3 regions of the Streptomyces sp. SJL17-4 genome follow, and region 3 is predicted to be linked to each of the others. Evidence: riboswitches for the same ligand, from Rfam matches in the RefSeq annotation. Region 3 holds a riboswitch; each other region holds the start of a gene.
The links. A riboswitch is a leader RNA that binds a small molecule or an ion and turns the genes downstream of it on or off. The one in region 3 is predicted to bind thiamine pyrophosphate.
Positions count from the first base shown of each region.

Region 1: it holds a riboswitch for thiamine pyrophosphate, as region 3 does, so the genes downstream of both, thiO (glycine oxidase ThiO) here and N5875_RS10835 (thiamine ABC transporter substrate-binding protein) in region 3, are expected to answer to the same signal.
Region 2: it holds a riboswitch for thiamine pyrophosphate, as region 3 does, so the genes downstream of both, thiC (phosphomethylpyrimidine synthase ThiC) here and N5875_RS10835 (thiamine ABC transporter substrate-binding protein) in region 3, are expected to answer to the same signal.

Region 1 is NZ_CP104578.1:6,308,052-6,311,320, reverse strand. Features, by position in the region: gene N5875_RS28355 (Rv2175c family DNA-binding protein) at 115-480, opposite strand; gene N5875_RS28350 (FAD-dependent oxidoreductase) at 524-1,759, opposite strand; TPP riboswitch at 1,842-1,955, shown strand; gene thiO (glycine oxidase ThiO) at 1,953-3,155, shown strand; gene thiS (sulfur carrier protein ThiS) at 3,152-3,269, shown strand, end outside.
Region 2 is NZ_CP104578.1:4,319,643-4,322,911, reverse strand. Features, by position in the region: gene N5875_RS19325 (YibE/F family protein) at 1-1,333, opposite strand, end outside; TPP riboswitch at 1,372-1,519, shown strand; gene thiC (phosphomethylpyrimidine synthase ThiC) at 1,514-3,269, shown strand, end outside.
Region 3 is NZ_CP104578.1:2,530,221-2,533,489, forward strand. Features, by position in the region: gene N5875_RS10830 (iron ABC transporter permease) at 1-1,048, opposite strand, end outside; gene N5875_RS10835 (thiamine ABC transporter substrate-binding protein) at 1,087-2,199, opposite strand; TPP riboswitch at 2,282-2,392, opposite strand; gene rlmN (23S rRNA (adenine(2503)-C(2))-methyltransferase RlmN) at 2,422-3,269, opposite strand, start outside.

The sequences.
Region 1 (3,269 bases), 3.8 Mb from region 3:
GTGGTACCCCGTGGGTGTCGGGGTGGGACCCCGGCGGTGTGGCGCGGGTGTCGCGGCGACCGGCCGTGGGGCCGACCGCCGCGACATCCGCTCATGGTGTCCTTCGGTGCCGCGTCAGATGGCGAGCGCCTGCGCGCGGCGCTTCACCTCCGTGCCGCGGTTCTCGTTGAGCGCCTGCGCGGGCGTGCCCGGCAGGCTCTCGTCCGGAGTGAAGAGCCACTCCAGCATCTCCTCGTCGGTGAAGCCGTCGTCCCGCAGCACGGTCAGGAGCCCGACGAGGCCCTTGACGATCTTGTCGCCCTGGATGAAGGCGGCGGGAATCTGCAGGGCGTTGTTCTCTCCACGGCGCACGGCGATGAGCTGACCTTCCTTGATCAGCTGCCGCACGCGCGTCACCTCGACATCGAGCATCTCCGCGATGTCGGGCACATAGAGCCAGGCGGGGACGAGCGCATCGATCTTTACGTCAATCTCGGTCACAGGACAAGCCTGCCATCCCGGACTGACAGTCGGTAGTCGGGCCCTAGGCGACTGCCGCCTTCAGGGGGACGGACGGGTCCGCGGCGCGCGTGGGGTCGACGGCGGTGGCCGTCTCGATGAGCTTGCGGCCCTGGGCCAGGTCGCGGGGGCGGCCCACCGCGAGGAGGGCCACCGGGACCCCGGCGCGCAGCCACAGCACGGACCAGGTCTTCTCGGCCGGGTCGCCGCGCCAGAGCAGCTCGTCCGCATCCGCGTGGTGCCCGGCGTACTGGACGAAGCGGCCGAACTGCTCGGACCAGAAGTACGGCACGGGGTCGTACGGCGCGGAGTCCGCCCCCGCACCGGCCCCGATGATCGTCGCGGCGACCGTGCGGGGCCCCTGGAGCGCGTTGTCCCAGTGGTGGACGAGGAGGCGCCGCCCGTAGCGGGCGGAGGGGAAGGAGGCGCAGTCCCCGACGGCGTACACATCGGGCAGGTTGGTGCGCAGCCGCTCGTCGGCGGTGACGGCGCCGCTCGGGTCGAGGGCGATCCCGGAGCCGGTGAGCCAGCCGGTGGCGGGGAGGGCGCCGATGCCGACGACGACCGCGTCGGCGGGCAGCTCGCGGGCGTCGGCGAGGACGACCCTGCCCGGCTCACCGGGCTCGACGGTGCGGACGCGCGCGTGGGTGAGGAGTTCGGCGCCGTTCTCGCCGTACCACTCGGCCATGGGGGCGGTGACCTCGGCGGGCAGGGCTCCGGCGAGGGGGCGGTCGGCGGCCTCGACGACGGTGACGGCGCAGCCGGCCTCGCGCGCGGCGGTGGCGAATTCGGCGCCGATCCATCCGGCGCCGACGACCACGACGCTGTGCCGGCGCTCCAGGACGGGCCCGAGGCGTACGGCGTCGTCGAGGGTCCGCAGCAGATGGACGCCGGGGACGCCCTCGGTGCCGGGCAGGGTGACGGGCTGGGCGCCGGTGGCGACGACCAGGGCGTCGTACCCGACGGGCCCGGCCTCGGTGTCGATCTCGTGGTCGGCGGGGCGCAGCCCGGTGACGTCGAGGCCGAGGCGGAGCTCGATGCCGAGCTCCTCGAAGTCGATGTCGAAGGCGGAGCCCTCGGCCTTGCCGAGGAGGACGGCCTTGGAGAGCGGGGGCCGGTCGTAGGGCTGGTGGGGTTCGGCCCCGATGAGGGTCACGGGGCCGGTGAAACCCTGCTCGCGCAGGGCGACGGCGGTCTGGACGCCCGCCATCCCGGCGCCGACGATCACGACGTGCTGTTCTGCCTGCTTCTGCTCGCTCACCCGACCACCTTACGCATCTGACGGACCGTCAGGAAGGGAGGGGTCTGCGGCTCACCGGAAGCGGAAGCTAGTGTGTCGGGCGTAAAGCACTCGCGGGAGCCCGGACGCACCGGGCTGAGAGGGAGGCTGGGACGGCCTCCGACCGTACGAACCTGATCCGGGTCATGCCGGCGAAGGGAGGGGCTGGACGCCCATGCGTTCTTCCGAAGTCCACGCGTCCGAGGACCGTGCGTCCGGGACCGACGTCCTCGTCGTCGGGGGCGGCATCATCGGCCTGGTCACGGCCTGGCGGGCCGCGCGACGCGGCATGCGTACCGCGGTGGTCGACCCGGCCCCGGGCGGCGGCGCCGCACACGTCGCGGCCGGGATGCTCGCCGCCGTCACCGAACTGCACTACGGCGAGGAGACCCTCCTCGGGCTCAACCTCGCCTCTGCCGCGCGCTATCCCGCGTTCGTCGCCGAGCTGGAGGACGCCACCGGCCACGACGTCGGCTACCGCGCCTGCGGCACCCTCGCCGTCGCCCTCGACGCCGACGACCGGGCCCACCTGCGCGAACTGCACGCCCTGCAGATCCGTTGCGGGCTCACCTCGGAGTGGCTCAGCGGCCGCGAGTGCCGCCGCCTCGAACCGATGCTGGCCCCGGGGGTGCGCGGCGGGCTCCGGGTGGACGGCGACCACCAGGTCGATCCGCGCCGGCTCGCCGCCGCGCTCCTCGTCGCCTGCGAACGGGCCGGGGTGGTCTTCCACCGCGCCCTCGCACAGCGCCTGACGGTGGTACGGGACCGGGCGCGCGGTGTCGTGCTCGCCGGGGGCGGGGAGCTGTTGGCCGACCAGGTCGTCCTCGCCGCGGGCAGCCTGAGCGGCCGCCTCGCGGGCGTGCCGGACGAGGTCCTCCCGCCGGTCCGCCCAGTGAAGGGCCAGGTCCTGCGGCTCCGGATCCCGGCCCCGTACGCCCCCTTCCTCTCCCGGACGGTCCGGGCCGTCGTCCGCGGCAGCCACGTCTACCTGGTGCCCCGCGAGAACGGCGAACTCGTCGTCGGCGCCACCAGCGAGGAGCTCGGCTGGGACACCACGGTGACGGCGGGCGGGGTGTACGAGCTGCTGCGCGACGCCCATGAGCTCGTTCCCGGGCTCACGGAGCTGCCGCTGACCGAGACCCTGGCGGGCCTGCGCCCCGCGTCCCCCGACAACGCGCCGCTGCTCGGCCCCACCGCCCTGCCCGGCCTGCACCTGGCCACCGGCCACTACCGCAACGGGGTCCTGCTCACCCCCGTCACCGGCGACGTCATGGCCGAGGTGCTCACCACGGGTGCCCTCCCCGACGAGGCCCGCCCCTTCACCCCCCGCCGTTTCGCCCCCGCGCCCGCCCCCGTACGTCAGGAGCAGCCCGCATGAACGTGTCCGTGAACGGAGAGGCCCGCGTGCTCTCCGGCCCCGTCTCCCTCGACGCCCTCGTGGCGACCCTGACCCAGGCCCGCTCCGGGGTCGCCGCCGCCCTCAACGAGACGG
Region 2 (3,269 bases), 1.8 Mb from region 3:
GCGGCACGGACGCGACCAGACCGATCGATCCGACGAGCGTCCGGACGATCTCCTCGGCGACCAGCTCGCTGTTGGCCACCGTCCCCATGCTGCTCTGAGCGATGGAGAAGAGCAGCAGCAGCGGGAGGGCGGCACCCGCGTAGGCGAGCACCAGTGTGTTCACGACCGAGGCGATGTGGTCGCGGCCGATCCGGATCCCGGCCCGGTACAGCGCGCGCGGCCCCATGCCCGGGTCGGCCTGCTTCAGCTCCCAGACCGCCGACGTCTGGGTGACCGTGACGTCGTCGAGCACACCGAGCGAACCGATGATCACCCCGGCCAGGAGCAGGCCGGACATGTCGATCTCGGGGTAGAGGCCGTGGATCAGGCCGGTGTTGTCGTCGGTGTTGCCGCTCAGCGAGGCCCAGCCGATGAACACCGAGCCGAGCAGACCGATCAGCAGCAGGGAGATCAGCGTCCCGAGCACCGCGACCGAGGTGCGGGCCGAGAGTCCGTGGCACATGTAGAGCGCGATCAGCATGATGGCGCTCGATCCGACCACCGCCACGACCAGCGGATTCGACCCGTCCAGGATCGCCGGCAGGATGAAGAACGTCAGGATCAGGAAGCTCACGACCAGCGCGACCAGGGCCATCACGCCCTTCAGCCGGCCGACGAGCACGACCGCGATGGCGAAGATCCCGGCGAGCACCGCCATCGGGACCTTCCGGTTCACATCGGTGACCGAGTACTGCAGGTCGCGCGGGGCGTCGGGGGCGTACGCCACCACCACACCCTGCCCCTCGTGCAGTTGGCGCGGGGCGTCCGGCTGCACGATCTCGGTGAACCTACGCCCCTTCTCCGGACCGCTGGTGACTTCGATCGTCGCCTTCTCGCACTCCCCCTGCTGGGCGTTGACCGCCTCGCGTCCCTGCGGGGTCGAGGTGTCACCGGTCGGTGGGACCTGCCCCGCGTTCACGGAGGCGCAGTCCACCTGCTGGACGGCGACGACCTTGCCCTGCTCGGTCTGCCGGTCGAAGCCGACGCCGGTGCGCTCGTGCGGCGGGGGGCCACCGGGCCACAGGACCACGAGCCCGACCACGACCGCCGTGGCGAAGGGGATGAGGATCGCGGCGATGACCCTGCGCAGATGCCGGGACACCGGCGTGGCGGGCCCATGGCTGTGGCTGTGCCCGTGGCTGTGCCCGTGGGATCCGTGTGCCGGACCGTGCCCATGAGAACCGTGTGCCTGAGCATGCTCGTGGGGGCCGTGGTCGTGGTCGTGGCCGTGCGGCTCGGGAGTCTGTTGGGGGGAAGTCACCGACCGATCATCGCAAGAACGGCAGGGGCCCACTGTTCAGCACGCCAGGGATGACGCTAGCGTGGTGGCACCTTTGCACACGCGGGAGCTCGGAGCACCGGGCTGAGAGGGCGCTGATCACCGTACGCGCGTACTGAATGTACGTACGGGAGGAGGCTGCGCCGACCGCCGAACCTGTTACCGGGTAATGCCGGCGTAGGGAGATCGGTCTCCATGACCATTCAGGATGCACGCACGCCTGCCTCCGAGCAGAACGACACTGCAGACGGCACCTCTGCCGACGGCGCCCGCACGCCGGGCTGGCACAAGGGGTACGTCCAGGGCTCGCGCCCCGACCTCAGGGTGCCGGTCCGTCAGGTGCACCTCACCAACGGCAAGGACGTCACGCTGTACGACACGTCCGGCCCGTACACCGACCCCACCGTCGACACCGACGTACGGCGGGGCCTTCCGCCGCTGCGCGAGAACTGGATCATCGGGCGCGGCGACACCGAGGAGTACGCGGGCCGCCCGGCCCGTCCCGAGGACGACGGCATCAAGCACACCTCGCCGCGCGGCGGGGGGCTCAAGAACCTCGACGCCGTCTTCCCCGGACGGCCGCGCGTGCCCCGCCGCGGCCGCGACGGCCAGGCCGTAACCCAGCTCGCGTACGCCCGCCGGGGTGAGATCACCCCGGAGATGGAGTACGTGGCGATCCGGGAGAACGTCTCCCCCGAGGTCGTACGGGAGGAGATCGCCGCGGGCCGCGCCGTGCTCCCGGCGAACGTCAACCACCCGGAGATCGAGCCGATGATCATCGGCAAGCGGTTCCTGGTGAAGGTCAACGCCAACATCGGCAACTCCGCCGTCACCTCCTCCATCGAGGAGGAGGTGGAGAAGATGACCTGGGCGACCAAGTGGGGCGCCGACACGGTCATGGACCTGTCCACCGGCCGCAACATCCACACCACCCGCGAGTGGGTCCTGCGCAACTCCCCGGTGCCCATCGGCACCGTGCCGCTCTACCAGGCGCTGGAGAAGGTCGACGGCCGGGCCGAGGACCTGACCTGGGAGATCTACAAGGACACGGTCATCGAGCAGGCCGAGCAGGGCGTGGACTACATGACGGTGCACGCCGGCGTACTCCTGCCGTATGTGCCCCTCACCGCGCGCCGCAAGACCGGCATCGTCTCGCGCGGCGGCTCGATCATGGCCGCCTGGTGTCTCGCGCACCACAAGGAGAACTTCCTCTACACGCACTTCGAGGAGCTCTGCGAGATCCTCGCGACGTACGACGTCACGTACTCGCTGGGCGACGGGCTGCGCCCCGGCTCGATCGCGGACGCCAACGACGCGGCGCAGTTCGCGGAGCTGCGCACGCTCGGCGAGTTGAACACGATCGCCAAGCGGCACAACGTGCAGACGATGATCGAGGGCCCCGGGCACGTCCCGATGCACAAGATCAAGGAGAACATCGACCTCCAGCAGGAGATCTGCGAGGAGGCGCCGTTCTACACGCTCGGCCCGCTGACCACGGATGTCGCGCCCGCGTACGACCACATCACCTCCGGCATCGGCGCGGCGATGATCGCCTGGTGGGGCACGGCGATGCTCTGCTACGTCACGCCCAAGGAGCACCTGGGCCTGCCGAACCGCGACGACGTGAAGACCGGTGTCATCACGTACAAGATCGCGGCCCACGCGGCGGACCTCGCCAAGGGGCACCCGGGTGCGCAGGAGTGGGACGACGCGCTGTCGGACGCGCGGTTCGAGTTCCGCTGGGAGGACCAGTTCAACCTGGCGCTCGACCCGGACACCGCGCGTGAGTTCCACGACGAGACGCTGCCGGCGGAGCCCGCGAAGACCGCGCACTTCTGCTCGATGTGCGGTCCGAAGTTCTGCTCGATGAAGATCAGCAGAAGCATCACAGAGCAGTTCGGCGGTGAAGCGGACGCCACCCCGGAGGAGATCGAGGCCGGGATGCTGGAGA
Region 3 (3,269 bases):
CGATGACAAGGGCGATCAGGGTGGCGACGACGGCGTACCGCAGCGAGTTCCCGATCGTGTCGAGGAGGGGCACGAGGAAGGTGCCGGACGGGTCCGGGGTCCGCAGGGCCCGGTAGTAGTCGAGCCCGTATCCGTGGGAGGTGGCGAAGGACCGCTCGACGAGCACACCGAGCGGCAGCACGATCAGCAGGGCGACGGAGAGCAGGACGGCCACGAACAGCGCCCACTGCCCGACGCCACGGGGCCGGCGCGCCGTCTCCTCGGGCGCCACCATCCGCAGGGCGGTCTCCCGCCGGCGAACGATCCGGGCGTGCACGGCGAGGACGACGCCGACGGCGACGAACTGCACCATCGTGAGGACGGCCGCCGTCGTCAGATCGAAGCGGACGACGGTCTGCCGGTAGATCTCCGTCTCAAGGGTGGAGTACGTGGATCCGCCGAGGATCTGGACGACGGCGAAGGAGCTCGCGGTGAAGAGGAAGACCATCAGCGCGGCCGCGGCGACGGACGGGGCCAGCGCCGGCAGCGTCACCGTCCGCCACGCCTTCCAGCGGGAGGCGCCGAGGACCCGGGCGGCCTCCTCCTGGCGCGGGTCGAGCTGCGCCCACAGGCCCCCGACGGTCCGTACGACGACGGCGTAGTTGAAGAACACATGGGCGATCAGGATCGCCCAGACCGTGGTGTCGAGTCGTACGCCCCACAGCTCGTCGAGGAGCCCGCCTCGGCCGACGAGCGCCAGGAAGGCCGTACCGACCATGACCGTCGGCATCACGAAGGGCACGGTGACGACCGCCCGCAGCAGCCCCTTGCCGGGGAAGTCGAAGCGCGCGAAGACGTACGCGCCGGGCAGGGCGATCAGCAGGGTGAGACCGGTGGAGGCGAGTGCCTGCCAGAGCGTGAACCACAGGACGTCGAGGATCTCCGGCCGGCTCAGCGTCTCGCCGAACCGGCCGAACTGCCACACCCCGTCGACCCGCAGCCCGCGCTCGACGATCGAGACGACGGGCCAGGCGAAGAACAGCGCGAAGAAGGCGACGGGCACGACCATCAGGCCGAGCCGCGCCGCGCTTCCCCGGCGGTCGGGGACTACTTCAGAACGAGCGACGACCACTGCTGGATCCACGGGTCACGCTTCTCGGCGATCTTCTCCGGCGCCATCGTCTCCGGCGTGTCGACGACCACGCCGTGCTGGGTGAACAGCTCGGGCAGGGCCGCGTCCTTCGCCACCGGGTTGACGAACATCTGGAGCGGCATGTCCTCCTGGAACTTCTTCGAGATCAGGAAGTCGATCAGCGCCTTGCCGCCCTCGGGGTTCTTCGCGCCGTTCAGCAGGCCCGCGAACTCCGTCTGCCGGAAGCAGGTCCCGGTGGACACCCCGGTGGGGGCCACCTTCGGCTGCGGCTCGCCGTAGAGCACCTCGACCGGCGGACTGGAGGCGTACGACACGACGAGCGGCCGGTCGCCCTTGGCCTGCTTGCCGCCGGCCGAGCCGGAGAACTCCTGGTTGTAGGCGAGCTCCCAGCTGTCGACGGTCTTCACGCCGTTGGCCTTGAGCTTCTTCCAGTAGTCCTGCCAGCCCTCGTCCCCGTACTTCGCGGCCGTCCCGAGGAGGAAGCCGAGGCCCGGGGAGGACCGCTCGGGGTTCTCGACGACGAGCAGGTTCCGGTACGCCGGCTTCGCCAGGTCGTCGAAGGTCACCGGCGGCGCCAGCTTCTTGTCGGCGAAGTACTTCTTGTCGTAGTTGACGCAGATGTCACCGGAGTCGATCGGCGTGACGCGGTGCTGCTCCTTGTCGAGCTGGTACGCCTCCGGGATCCGGTCCAGCCCCTTCGCCGCGTACGGCACGAAGATGCCGTTGTCGAGGGCGCGGGACAGCAGCGTGTTGTCGACGCCGAAGAAGACGTCGCCCTGCGGGGAGCCCTTGGTCAGGATCTCCTTGTTGACGGCCTCGCCCGCGTCGCCGCTCTTCAGCACCTTGACGGTGAAGCCGGTCTGCTTCGTGAACTCGGCCAGCACCTCCTTGGAGGCGTTGAACGAGTCGTGACTCACGAGGGTCACGGTCTTCGGCGCGGGAGCGCCGGACTTGCCGGCGGCCTCGCGGGCGTCGTCCGTGCCGCAGGCGGCGAGGGTGGTGACGCCCAGCGCCGCGACGAGCGCGGCGGCGGCGGCCTTCTTGATGCTCACCGGAGTGGTGCTCACTGAGATTCCTCCTGGGTATGACCAGGAAGAGACGCGGCCCTGCCCACGACCGGCGAACCGGGCGCGGGCAGGGCGCAACAGCTTGAGTTAACGACCGAACTTCCTACCCAGAATGACCGGGGCAAGGTTCAGAGGGTCTGCGGTCCTACGGTGACCGCACTCTCAGCGCTGTGGCGCTCCCCTGTCGGAATATGGAGATGTGTTCGAGCTCAGACTACAAGGTCAGCGCTCGGCGGCGGCCAGCTGTCCACAGGCACCGTCGATCTCCTGGCCCCGGGTGTCCCGCACGGTCACCGGCACGCCGTGGCGGGCGATGGCCTCGACGAAGGCCTTCTCGTCCTCCGGACGCGACGCCGTCCACTTCGAACCCGGCGTCGGGTTCAGCGGGATCAGGTTGACGTGCACCCGACGCCCCTTCAGCAGCCGGCCCAGCAGGTCACCGCGCCACGCCTGGTCGTTGATGTCCCGGATGAGCGCGTACTCGATGGAGATCCGGCGCCCGGACTTCTCCGCGTACTCCCAGGCCGCGTCGAGGACCTCACGCACCTTCCAGCGCGTGTTGACCGGCACCAGGGTGTCCCGGAGCTCGTCGTCGGGGGCGTGCAGCGAGACCGCGAGCCGGCACTTGAAGCCCTCGTCGGCGAAGCGCAGCATCGCGGGCACGAGCCCGACGGTGGAGACGGTGATCCCGCGCTGCGAGAGCCCCAGACCGTCCGGCTCAGGGTCGGTGAGGCGCCGGATGGCACCGACGACCCGCTTGTAGTTCGCGAGCGGCTCACCCATGCCCATGAACACGATGTTGGAGAGCCGCGCCGGTCCCCCGGGCACCTCCCCGTCCCGCAGCGACCGCATGCCGTCCACGATCTGGTGCACGATCTCGGCGGTCGACAGGTTCCGGTCGAGCCCGGCCTGCCCCGTCGCACAGAACGGGCAGTTCATCCCGCAGCCGGCCTGCGAGGAGATGCACATGGTCACCCGGTCCGGGTAGCGCATGAGCACCGACTCGACGAGCGTGCCGTCGTGCAGCCGCCACAGGGTCTTACGGGTGGTGTCGTCGTCGCACGAGATGT